One region of the Bacillus sp. JJ1533 genome, then DNA from elsewhere that is predicted to be linked to it. Evidence: riboswitches for the same ligand, from Rfam matches in the RefSeq annotation. Region 1 holds a riboswitch; each other region holds the start of a gene.

Evidence for each region. A riboswitch is a leader RNA that binds a small molecule or an ion and turns the genes downstream of it on or off. The one in region 1 is predicted to bind S-adenosylmethionine.
Region 2: linked by a shared signal. The riboswitch ahead of V7138_RS07825 (Fur-regulated basic protein FbpA) and the one ahead of V7138_RS01360 (hypothetical protein) in region 1 are both predicted to bind S-adenosylmethionine.
Region 3: linked by a shared signal. The riboswitch ahead of metK (methionine adenosyltransferase) and the one ahead of V7138_RS01360 (hypothetical protein) in region 1 are both predicted to bind S-adenosylmethionine.

Annotation. Positions count from the first base shown of each region.
Region 1 covers NZ_JBALOV010000003.1:70,753-74,036, reverse strand. The annotation lists gene V7138_RS01370 (GyrI-like domain-containing protein) at 281-766, shown strand; gene V7138_RS01365 (hypothetical protein) at 853-1,473, shown strand; gene V7138_RS01360 (hypothetical protein) at 1,608-1,940, opposite strand; SAM riboswitch class I at 2,039-2,141, opposite strand; gene V7138_RS01355 (nuclear transport factor 2 family protein) at 2,518-2,988, opposite strand.
Region 2 covers NZ_JBALOV010000014.1:93,501-96,784, forward strand. The annotation lists gene V7138_RS07815 (putative thiazole-containing bacteriocin maturation protein) at 1-275, opposite strand, end outside; gene V7138_RS25265 (hypothetical protein) at 440-619, opposite strand; partial or broken gene V7138_RS25270 (heterocycloanthracin/sonorensin family bacteriocin) at 564-716, opposite strand; SAM riboswitch class I at 1,034-1,137, shown strand; gene V7138_RS07825 (Fur-regulated basic protein FbpA) at 1,222-1,419, shown strand; gene V7138_RS07830 (TPM domain-containing protein) at 1,875-2,699, opposite strand; gene V7138_RS07835 (hypothetical protein) at 2,693-3,284, opposite strand, start outside.
Region 3 covers NZ_JBALOV010000006.1:93,056-96,339, reverse strand. The annotation lists gene pckA (phosphoenolpyruvate carboxykinase (ATP)) at 1-949, opposite strand, end outside; SAM riboswitch class I at 1,219-1,381, shown strand; gene metK (methionine adenosyltransferase) at 1,657-2,856, shown strand; gene V7138_RS04005 (gamma carbonic anhydrase) at 2,931-3,284, opposite strand, start outside.

The DNA.
Region 1 (3,284 bases):
ATTCGACTTTTTAGATTCATATTCACTTAGCGTAGAAAATTTTCGAAATGTGACGATTCACTTACATTCAAAATATCGATCAAATTGGTATTCCATAAAAAGTGCCATGGGAACAGTGGGGCGGTTCAAACGATTCACTTAAAATGCTGAACAGTCCCCTCGTTTTTACAATATGTATTAGGTTATTGAAGATGATAAAATAATGAGTAGATGGGCTACATAGTTATTGAAATTGTAAACTAGTAAACTTGCGACACTTTTTTGAGAAGGAGGAAATAAAGTGGGTTATGAAATTGTTACATTACCTGGCTATCGGGCAGTAGGATTAAAGTGGGAAGGGACATTCTCTGAGATTGTCCCTAAATTAAAAAACGTTATTCGGCAAATAGAAGAACGTGCCAATGAGTTAGATGACAAGCTGAACCCCCATGTTCAATTAGGACTCTCTTATCATGTAATTGAAAATGGTTTCGTGCATTATGCAGTATATGAAGTAAGTAACAGTCAGGAAATTCCTGATGGGATGATAGAAATAAAGGTTCCTCAATTGACTTATGTGAAGACAACACATCACAAAGGGGAGGATATACAAAAGACGTATACCGACCTACATGAATGGTTATTTGATAGCGATTATACCGCATTTAGGGAACCAGGTGTAGTTTACTATGATTCATATATGCCAATAAAACATGAACATTATCCAGTGGAACGCGACCCTAGTGATCCGCATTTTGATATTTATATACCGATTGTTAAAAAGTAGAACAGAGAGATGGTTCCAACACTTCACCTTGAAAAATTGCAACAGCCCCTTGTTTTTCCAAGACCTTTTCAGAGGAGAGTGAGATTGTGAAAGACAAAGAGATCATAGACGCCTTTGAACAGTCAGAAATAAATTTACTCGTAGAACTAAGAATGGGAAATGGATTCCATGAAAAGGAGTATGAAAGGTTAGTTAAGGCTCTCACCGTCTGTGCGGATGAATGGGAGAATCGTACAAGTATTCCGGGAGAAGTCGTCCATACTTTAGTTGGACTATACGATGAACTGTACAACTTTTCTTTAATATATGGTGGTGAAGAATCAGTCCGTATTAAGAACGCAGCCGAAAATACCAAAAAGCTGATTCAAAGATGTACGAAAGATAAAGGAGAAATAGAACCCGAAAGAGCCAGAGTGATTGTCAGGTTGATTGAGAAAATCAACGAAAACGGAAATTTTTTTAAAAAACTTCAAACTGGCAAAGGAATGGATGAACAACAATTTGAAAGAATCTACCATGAATTAACACGTATTATTGACGAGATTTATTCGTGGGAGGAAATTCCAAAAGTTTTGGTAAATATTTTGATTGATTTTCGTGAATTAGATTTGTTTGTCGGTCAATATCAAGATGAGTTCAAACAACCTGAAGAGGCAAATAAAATCTATGATGCGTATGAACGTATTTTTAGTTTGATTTTTGGTTGAACCAGTGAGATGAGAAATATAACAATTTGATAGACAAATAGGTACATATGTGACCAGTGACACAAAAGTACTATGATGGGCCTGCCACCAGTGCATTAAAGCATTACTGTGCTTGGGGTTAGGCCATAAATATCCTACTTTTTCATAAATACATATCCTAAATAATTTCCTGAACCTCGTTTGATCTGAAGGCCTTGTTGCTCTAGAACCCTCCATAGTTTTCGATCTAGGGCATACGGATCTCTTTGTTGAAGGGTTTTTATCTCTGTTTCTGTAATTGTAAGTTGGAGAGATTCTTGTGTACATGTAACAGCCAATTCATAGTTTTTGAGCTTCATTACGATCACTTTAAAATCTGGATCCCATTCCTGCAGCTCTTGCTCAATGCAAGTCGCAACCTGAATCAAAAATTTTTCTCCCACCGTATTTTTTGACATCATTTCTCTTATAAATCCCGAAGTATTCATCTTTTTTCCTCCTAAACTTTAAATCAATAAAGTACAAGAATGAAAGCAATGAAAAAGGCTCTTCATTGCGTATGAACGCAACAAAGAGCCTAAGCCGATCGTCATCATTCAAAGCATTGCTTTGCTGGTTGGAGCACCTTACCTATTGGCAGGTTGCTGTGAAGTCATTGAGCCAGGACTCTCGTTCACTCTTGATAACCTTATTGAACTATATATATTATACCTACACCAAGTAGGTACCAAAAACTCTTTTGTTTGCATTTCCCATGTATAATCGATAGCACCACCATTCTCGTCACCCTTATAACTCAGTGCCTTGAACGTATGCTTCATCTGACTTGGATCAAAGAATCCACTAAATAGGGAAGTTAGTTGGTCTTTACCTTCCTTGCGGAATCCAAAAGTAAAATCCTCGAAAACACCATCATCCGTAAACATATTTAAAGCTTTTTCTTGTCCTTCATAGGTGAAATTATTTAAAAGTTGTTCTGCAAATTGTATATTCATACTAAATCTCCTCTCAATACTTGTATAAGATGATATTTTGGCTCTTGCACACGTTTAAAAAATAAATAGCTTAGCTTGCTTTTCGTTTAAATAAAGCTTTGAATAATCGAGTGATTTTATTTTCTTTAGCCTGAATTGGTTGAGTATTCTCCTTTAATTTAAGAATTTCGCTAGCAGCGTCATAGTAGTCGATAAGACTCGTAATCTTTCCATCCTTCAAGGTGATTACCATAGTTCCACGAAGGTTTACTAGTTGGCCGTTTGTTGGAACCCCCATAAATTCCTTCGTTTGCATTTCCCATGTGTACTCGATCGCACCACCATTCTCGTTACCTTTGTAACTAAGGGCATTAAACGTATGTTTCATTTGGTCAGGGTCAAAGAATCCACGGAAAAGGGAGGTTAGTTGCTCCTTACCCTCCATGCGAAATCCAATCGTGAAGTCCTCAAATACACCATCATCTGCAAACATCGCCAAGGCCTTATCCTGCCCATCATAATTAAAATGGTCCAAAAGTGTTTTTGCAAATTGCATATTCATGTTAAATTCTCCTCTCATTTTTTAATAAAATTGGTTTGCAATTGCTTTGTGACTTTATAGTAACAGGAGGAAAAAAACGAATGTACCAATAGAAATGGAGAAATGTCGTTTATCCAACATTTCAATAAAATTGTCTGAAAAATAGGAGTGAGCTTACACCATTACAATGGATTCTAACATTTTGGAATATATGAACAGTTGATGGTGCCTGTTCTCTTTACGGATAAACGTTTCCGCATGGGGGTCATGCACCTTTTTTATAGACCTAGGCGTAAAGAGGTTAATTATCGAACTGA
Region 2 (3,284 bases), on a different contig from region 1:
TGACTTACATCCTTAACAAATCCATTGCGGTACAGTGCTTCCGCAATTTCATATACCCGCTTTCGGTATGGGTCGGGTAATCCTTCTGTTAAATTCCCCAAAGTGTACTCTCCATTGAACATCGGTATTAGCTTTTCAATCCACTTATCGATTGTATTTCCTTCCATACGGAACGAAATTGTGTTGTTCCGAAAATATACACCGCTGTTTTCATAAGGGAGAAAAAACGTGTCTCTTTTTACCTTGAGACGCATAGAAGGGGTTAATTTTGTCATTGCGCTCCTCCTTTACTTTAAATCCAGCTTGAGATTCTGTACGATAACTGTCACTATAATCCTATGTAGTGAAATTTGTCTATTATGTCTAATCACAAAGGGATAGCCCCTAATGTATTTTTTCAGGGGCTGCACTTTTCAATAGGCTGGATATGTTTTATATTTTATTTTGATTTAGTAACCTCCGCAGCGTCCGCCGCCTCCACAACGGTGTCCACCTCCACAGCGTCCACCACAATGAGAGCAACTAAAGCAACTAAAACAACGGAAACAATTAAAGCAACTGAAGAAGCAGTTAAAGCACCTAAAACAACTAAAGCAACTAGAACAACGTCCAAATCCACCAAATCCACTTATTTGTCGGGCAGATTCATCATAATAATACTGGTTTGGGTCCCAAGGAACTGCCTCACTCGAATGAAAATCTCCAAGGTTCAACATTTGGAGTTCATTTTGAAAATTGTTCACGTATATAACCTCCGTTTAATAATGTAATTTGATATGAAAGCACTTTAAAATGAAACAGAACGAACAAATAGAAAAGTAATGTGTTCAAGTTATATTGGAAATATTTCAAAGACTTTCCTCAACAAATTATGTGCGGTAATTGGGTATTGTGCCTGATTGCATCGCCTATTTTTTGTCTTGGGCTCCGTCTAATGTCGAATATTTTAGTTAACATCTTTTTTATGTATAGTCATAGTAGACACATCGGAATATTAGGTTTAAACTTAAGATACTATAGACAAAAAAATAAACGCTTATCTAGAGAGGTGGAGGGACTGGCCCATAGAAACCTCAGCAACAGATTCATAAGAATACTGTGCTAAATCCTGCAAGCTTTCAGCTTGAAAGATAAGTTGAGGTACACCCTAACTAAAAATCCTCTCCTTATCTTTTCAATGATTTTCAATGAAAAATATTTGTAAAGGGAGAGGATTTTAATATGAGTTTACTAAGAGATTCTTTTGAAAAAAGACGGAACGAGCTAATTAATAAATTACTAGATCTTGATCAATATAAAAAAGATGGAAAGCATCTTTTTGAATTAACTTTATCCGAGTTAGAATATGCACATTTTAAAGCTCAATCTGACGGACATCCGCATTCTAATAATTCATCCATAAGGTGGAAAAATTTCTAAACTGTAAATCACAGACAAAACTGATAAAAAAGGACTACCCAGAAAAGTCATTGAAAATTTACTTTTCTGGATAGTCCTAATTATTTGCATTACAAAAGTTAAGATAGTGAATAGACTTTTGAATACTTTTCATCTAAATAGTTCACTAGATAAGTAGCATTTAAGCCTTCACCAGTGACTTTCCTTATTAATTCATCAGGTGTATATATACCACCACTGCTACAGGCTATAGAAAAAATTCTTTGCAGTATAATTACAAATTAGAAAACCATGTAATCGCGCAAATATTTTTTGCTCTTAAACGCCCTCTATTAAACCTCACTAAAGTCCACGTTGAAAGCTTTGGGAAATAAATTATTCTTAGTGAATTAATGTGTTATCGTGAAATAATTTCATTACACTCTACCATTTTTTCAAACAGAAAAAAGCATGAGGCCCTAGTCTCCTCATGCTTCCTAAAACCCTCTTCCCCCTCCGCCAGATCGGCCACCGCCTCCGCCAGAAAAAGAGGAACCTCCACCGCTATTTGAATTTCGTTGAATTTTTTGCTGTGTAATGCTTGTGTTGTAATGTCGATCCATTTTATTTGTTACTTTGAACGAATTTGAGTCTAGATACGTATGGGCCGTTGTTGTGGAACGGCCTCTATTAAACATGGCCATTGTTCCAACGGATATCACTCCGATCCCAATTGCAATCGCAAAATAGATTAAGAGTTCTTTGACCAATTCCCCTTGTGAGTTTCTACTAGATGTATAAGAGCCCTCTGACTGAGCATATCCCGCATTAGAGATTGATCCCTCAGGAATCCCGGCATTCATCGTGGCCTCAAGATCTGTCAAGAAGGCTTTTGCACTGTCACCAAATGCTTCCTCGATTAAATATGGATAAACGTGATCAAGAATTTCTTCAATGGTATAGTCCGGGAAGTAATCAACAATCCTATCTCTTGTAAAGATATACACTTCGCGATTATCCATATCAATTAAATACAAGATTCCATCCTCTGTTTCCTCATATCCAAACCCATGACTGTCGTAAAAATCACTTGCATATTGTCTGGCTGATTTTCCTTCACTGTCATCCGTTGTGACAATTCGGATATCCATTTGGAATTGTTCACTTAATCTATTAGCTTCATCCTGTAGTTCGACTTTTTCCGTGTCCGAAAATAAATTAGCCTGATCAAAAATTTTTTCAGTATTTGCAAATGTAGGGATCACTAAAATTAAAAAGGTAAGGAGGAAAAATGGTAGGATGAGAAGCTTTTTCTTTACCATATAAACAACCCTCCTAACGATAGGACTGCAAAGACACTAGCTGAAATCATACCAAACCACTTACTTGCTTGACCGATGCTAATTGGCAAGTTCCCAGCAATTTTACCTGTTTGCCCATTCATCGCAAAGACATAGGTCTTGCCTTTAAATTGATACGTAAACATCCAAACCGGTAATAGCACATATTTCGCCTTAACATTCGATAGTCTGACGTTTGTATTATGAATTGAAACCGAACTATACCCATGGATTGTCCCTTGAAGTAAAGTTCCCACATTATTGCGAAGGAGGCTTGAGATTCTACCGTACACATCATTTTGGTTCATATCGTACTTTTCCGCAAAAAAACCAGATAAATAGGACATCGAAAAATCAGTTAAATCCTTATAATCATAGGGTTCAAGGATGGACATAAGCTCATCATCCATTTTCTTTGAACCGTCCGCTGGTACATCGCGGAATTTTGCGATTCCTTCTCGCATCACCTTATAATGCTTTGTTTCGGTATACCTTGTATCTCCCCTTGTATAGGTTCTGACTCTCCTCGCATCACCTTCAATTCTTCCAGATGTATTACTATCAAAC
Region 3 (3,284 bases), on a different contig from region 1:
CAGTTAGTGAATTATTATCATAATCTGCAATTCTCGATTCTTCATCTACAATGACATTTTCTAAAACAGAGCCAAAGCGAATCGCGTCAAAAATTTGGGGTTCCTTTTCACGTGAAAGATTGATGCATTTCGCATAGCAGCCACCTTCTATATTAAATACGCCAGAGCTAGACCAACCGTGCTCATCGTCTCCAATTAGACGACGTTTTGGATCGGCAGAAAGAGTCGTTTTTCCTGTTCCAGATAGACCAAAGAAAAGTGCAACATCCCCTTCTTGGCCTACATTTGCAGAGCAGTGCATGGACAGAATATTTTGCTCAGGAAGTACATAGTTCATCACAGAGAAGATTGATTTTTTTATTTCACCAGCATACTCTGTGCCTCCTATTAAAACAGTTCTTTTTTCGAAGGAAATAATAATGAAGGTTTCAGAGTTTGTGCCATCGGTTTCCGGGTCTGCTTTGAAATTTGGTGCACTAATGACTGTGAATTCAGGTTGATGTGTTTTTAAATCTTCTTCGGTTGGCCGAACAAACATTTGCTGCGAAAATAGATTATGCCACGCATATTCGTTGATCACTTGAATTGGCATACGTACTTTTTTATCAGCTCCTGCATACCCATTGAATATAAAAATTTCATCTTTTTCCTTCAAGTATGAAAGTACCTTTGTGTAAAGGTTTTCAAATACAGCTTCAGAAATAGGTTTATTTACCTTACCCCAGTCTATTCGATCCTTCGTAGATGCTTCTTCTACGATGTATTTGTCTTCTGGTGATCTTCCTGTGTATTTCCCGGTAGTTGCACATACAGCCCCAGTCGAAGTAAGGATTCCCTCTTGTCTAGCGAGTACTTTTTCAACTAAAATAGGAACAGATAGGTTATGAAGTGCATTTTTTCCATTCACTAATTCTAATAGCTGCTCATTTGAAACTTCAACTGAATTCATGTAAAACCATCCTTTATTTTTTTTTATATAATCAAATTTTACAATTAGTATAACACATTAATAAAAATAGTCTATACTATTTAACGTATTTTACGTAACATATGTATAAAAAGTGCGTGCATAATCTAAAATAGTTCTTTATAATCCATTTGTTTTTAAAATTTGTCTTTTTCATAAATTAGCGTGATACACTTCAATATCAAATTTTATTGAAATTAGGTTGACATGAAAAGGATGACTGCGTTATGATATTTCATTGAACGGATACTCTCTTATCCCGAGCTGGCGGAGGGACAGGCCCAATGAAACCCGGCAACCATCACTTTTCTTGCATGGCAAATGAATTTTTGTGAAACCTATAAATAATAGGTCTCCTTTTCAAAAAGTGATAAGGTGCTAACCTGAGCAAGGCATGACCTTGATCGATAAGAGTGAAAGGCGAGATAAATGATAATACCTTTCCTCAAATAAGCAGGGAAGGTTTTTTATTTCTGTTATGAGAACCATTCATGTTTTAATCATGTTACTTATAGCGTTTATTTGTGTACATCACAGATAACTACTCAACGTATGCTGTATTATACTAGAAGGTTAATATAGGATAGAAAATCGTGAAGGTAACAATACTAAGGGAATGAGTACCGTATCAATGAATGTCAGAATTTGAAGATTATCAAATTCTGAATCCGAAAAAGGAGGAAGCGTTTGTGACAACTAGACGCCGTTTATTTACTTCTGAGTCTGTTACGGAAGGCCATCCAGATAAAATCTGTGACCAAATTTCAGATTCTATTTTAGATGCCATCTTAGCAAATGATGCAAATGCACGCGTAGCGTGTGAAACTTCTGTTACTACAGGTCTTGTACTTGTTGCGGGAGAAATTACAACCTCTACATATGTAGATATCCCAAAGATTGTCCGTGAAACGATTAAAGAGATTGGTTATACTCGTGCAAAATACGGATTTGACTATGAAACATGTGCAGTTTTAACATCGATCGATGAGCAATCTCCAGATATTGCGATGGGGGTTGACCAAGCGTTAGAAGCTCGTGAAGGTCAAATGACAGACGCACAAATCGAAGCAATTGGTGCAGGGGACCAAGGCTTAATGTTTGGTTATGCTTGTAATGAAACGAAAGAGTTAATGCCTCTTCCAATTTCATTGGCTCACAAGCTGTCACGCCGATTGACGAAGGTTCGTAAAGATGAGATTCTTCCATACTTACGTCCTGATGGAAAAACTCAAGTTACTGTTGAGTACGATGAAAATAATAATCCAGTCAGAATTGACACAATTGTTATTTCAACTCAGCACCATCCGGAAATCTCATTAGAACAAATTCAACGTAATCTAAAAGAACATGTCATCAATCCAGTAGTTCCAAGTGAATTAATTGATGAAAATACAAAATATTTTATTAACCCAACTGGGCGTTTCGTAATTGGCGGTCCACAAGGTGATGCTGGCTTAACTGGCCGTAAAATCATTGTTGATACGTATGGTGGTTATGCACGTCATGGTGGTGGCGCATTCTCAGGTAAGGATCCAACGAAAGTTGACCGTTCTGCTGCATATGCTGCGCGTTATGTTGCGAAAAACCTTGTTGCGGCGGGCTTAGCTGATAAATGTGAAGTGCAGCTTGCGTATGCAATCGGTGTTGCACAACCAGTATCTATTTCTGTTGATACATTTGGAACTGGTACAGTGTCTGAGGATGTACTTGTAGAATTGGTTCGAAACAATTTTGATTTACGTCCTGCTGGTATTATTAATATGCTGGATCTTCGTCGTCCAATCTATAAGCAAACTGCTGCATATGGTCACTTTGGCAGAAACGATCTCGATCTGCCATGGGAGCGTACCGACAAAGCAGAAACACTCAAAGCACAGGCTGTAAAATAAGATAAAAAAGCTCACCGATTTGGTGAGCTTTTTGGTTCTTACTTCATTTTTTAGTGTCGAGTTCAAGGCGCCGTTCACTTTTCTTTTTGTAATTGTTTATAATGCTTACCTTTTTCCACATATTCACGGCGAATTCTCGCCATGTCCTTCTTATCGTCGTCGTTTAGTTCACGAATTACTTTAGCAGGTCTCCCAAAGGCAAGTGTGTTTGGTGGGATTTTTTTACCTTGTGGAACAAGGCTTCCAGCCCCAATAAAGGCACCTTCGCCAATCTCAGCCCCATCCAGAATAATCGAACCCATCCCGATTAGGGCATTTTTACGGATAATTGAGCTATGGAGAATCACCTGATGTCCAATTGTGACATCATCTTCGATTATCAAAGGATTGTTTGGACTTTGATGCAGGGTCGAATTGTCTTGAATGCT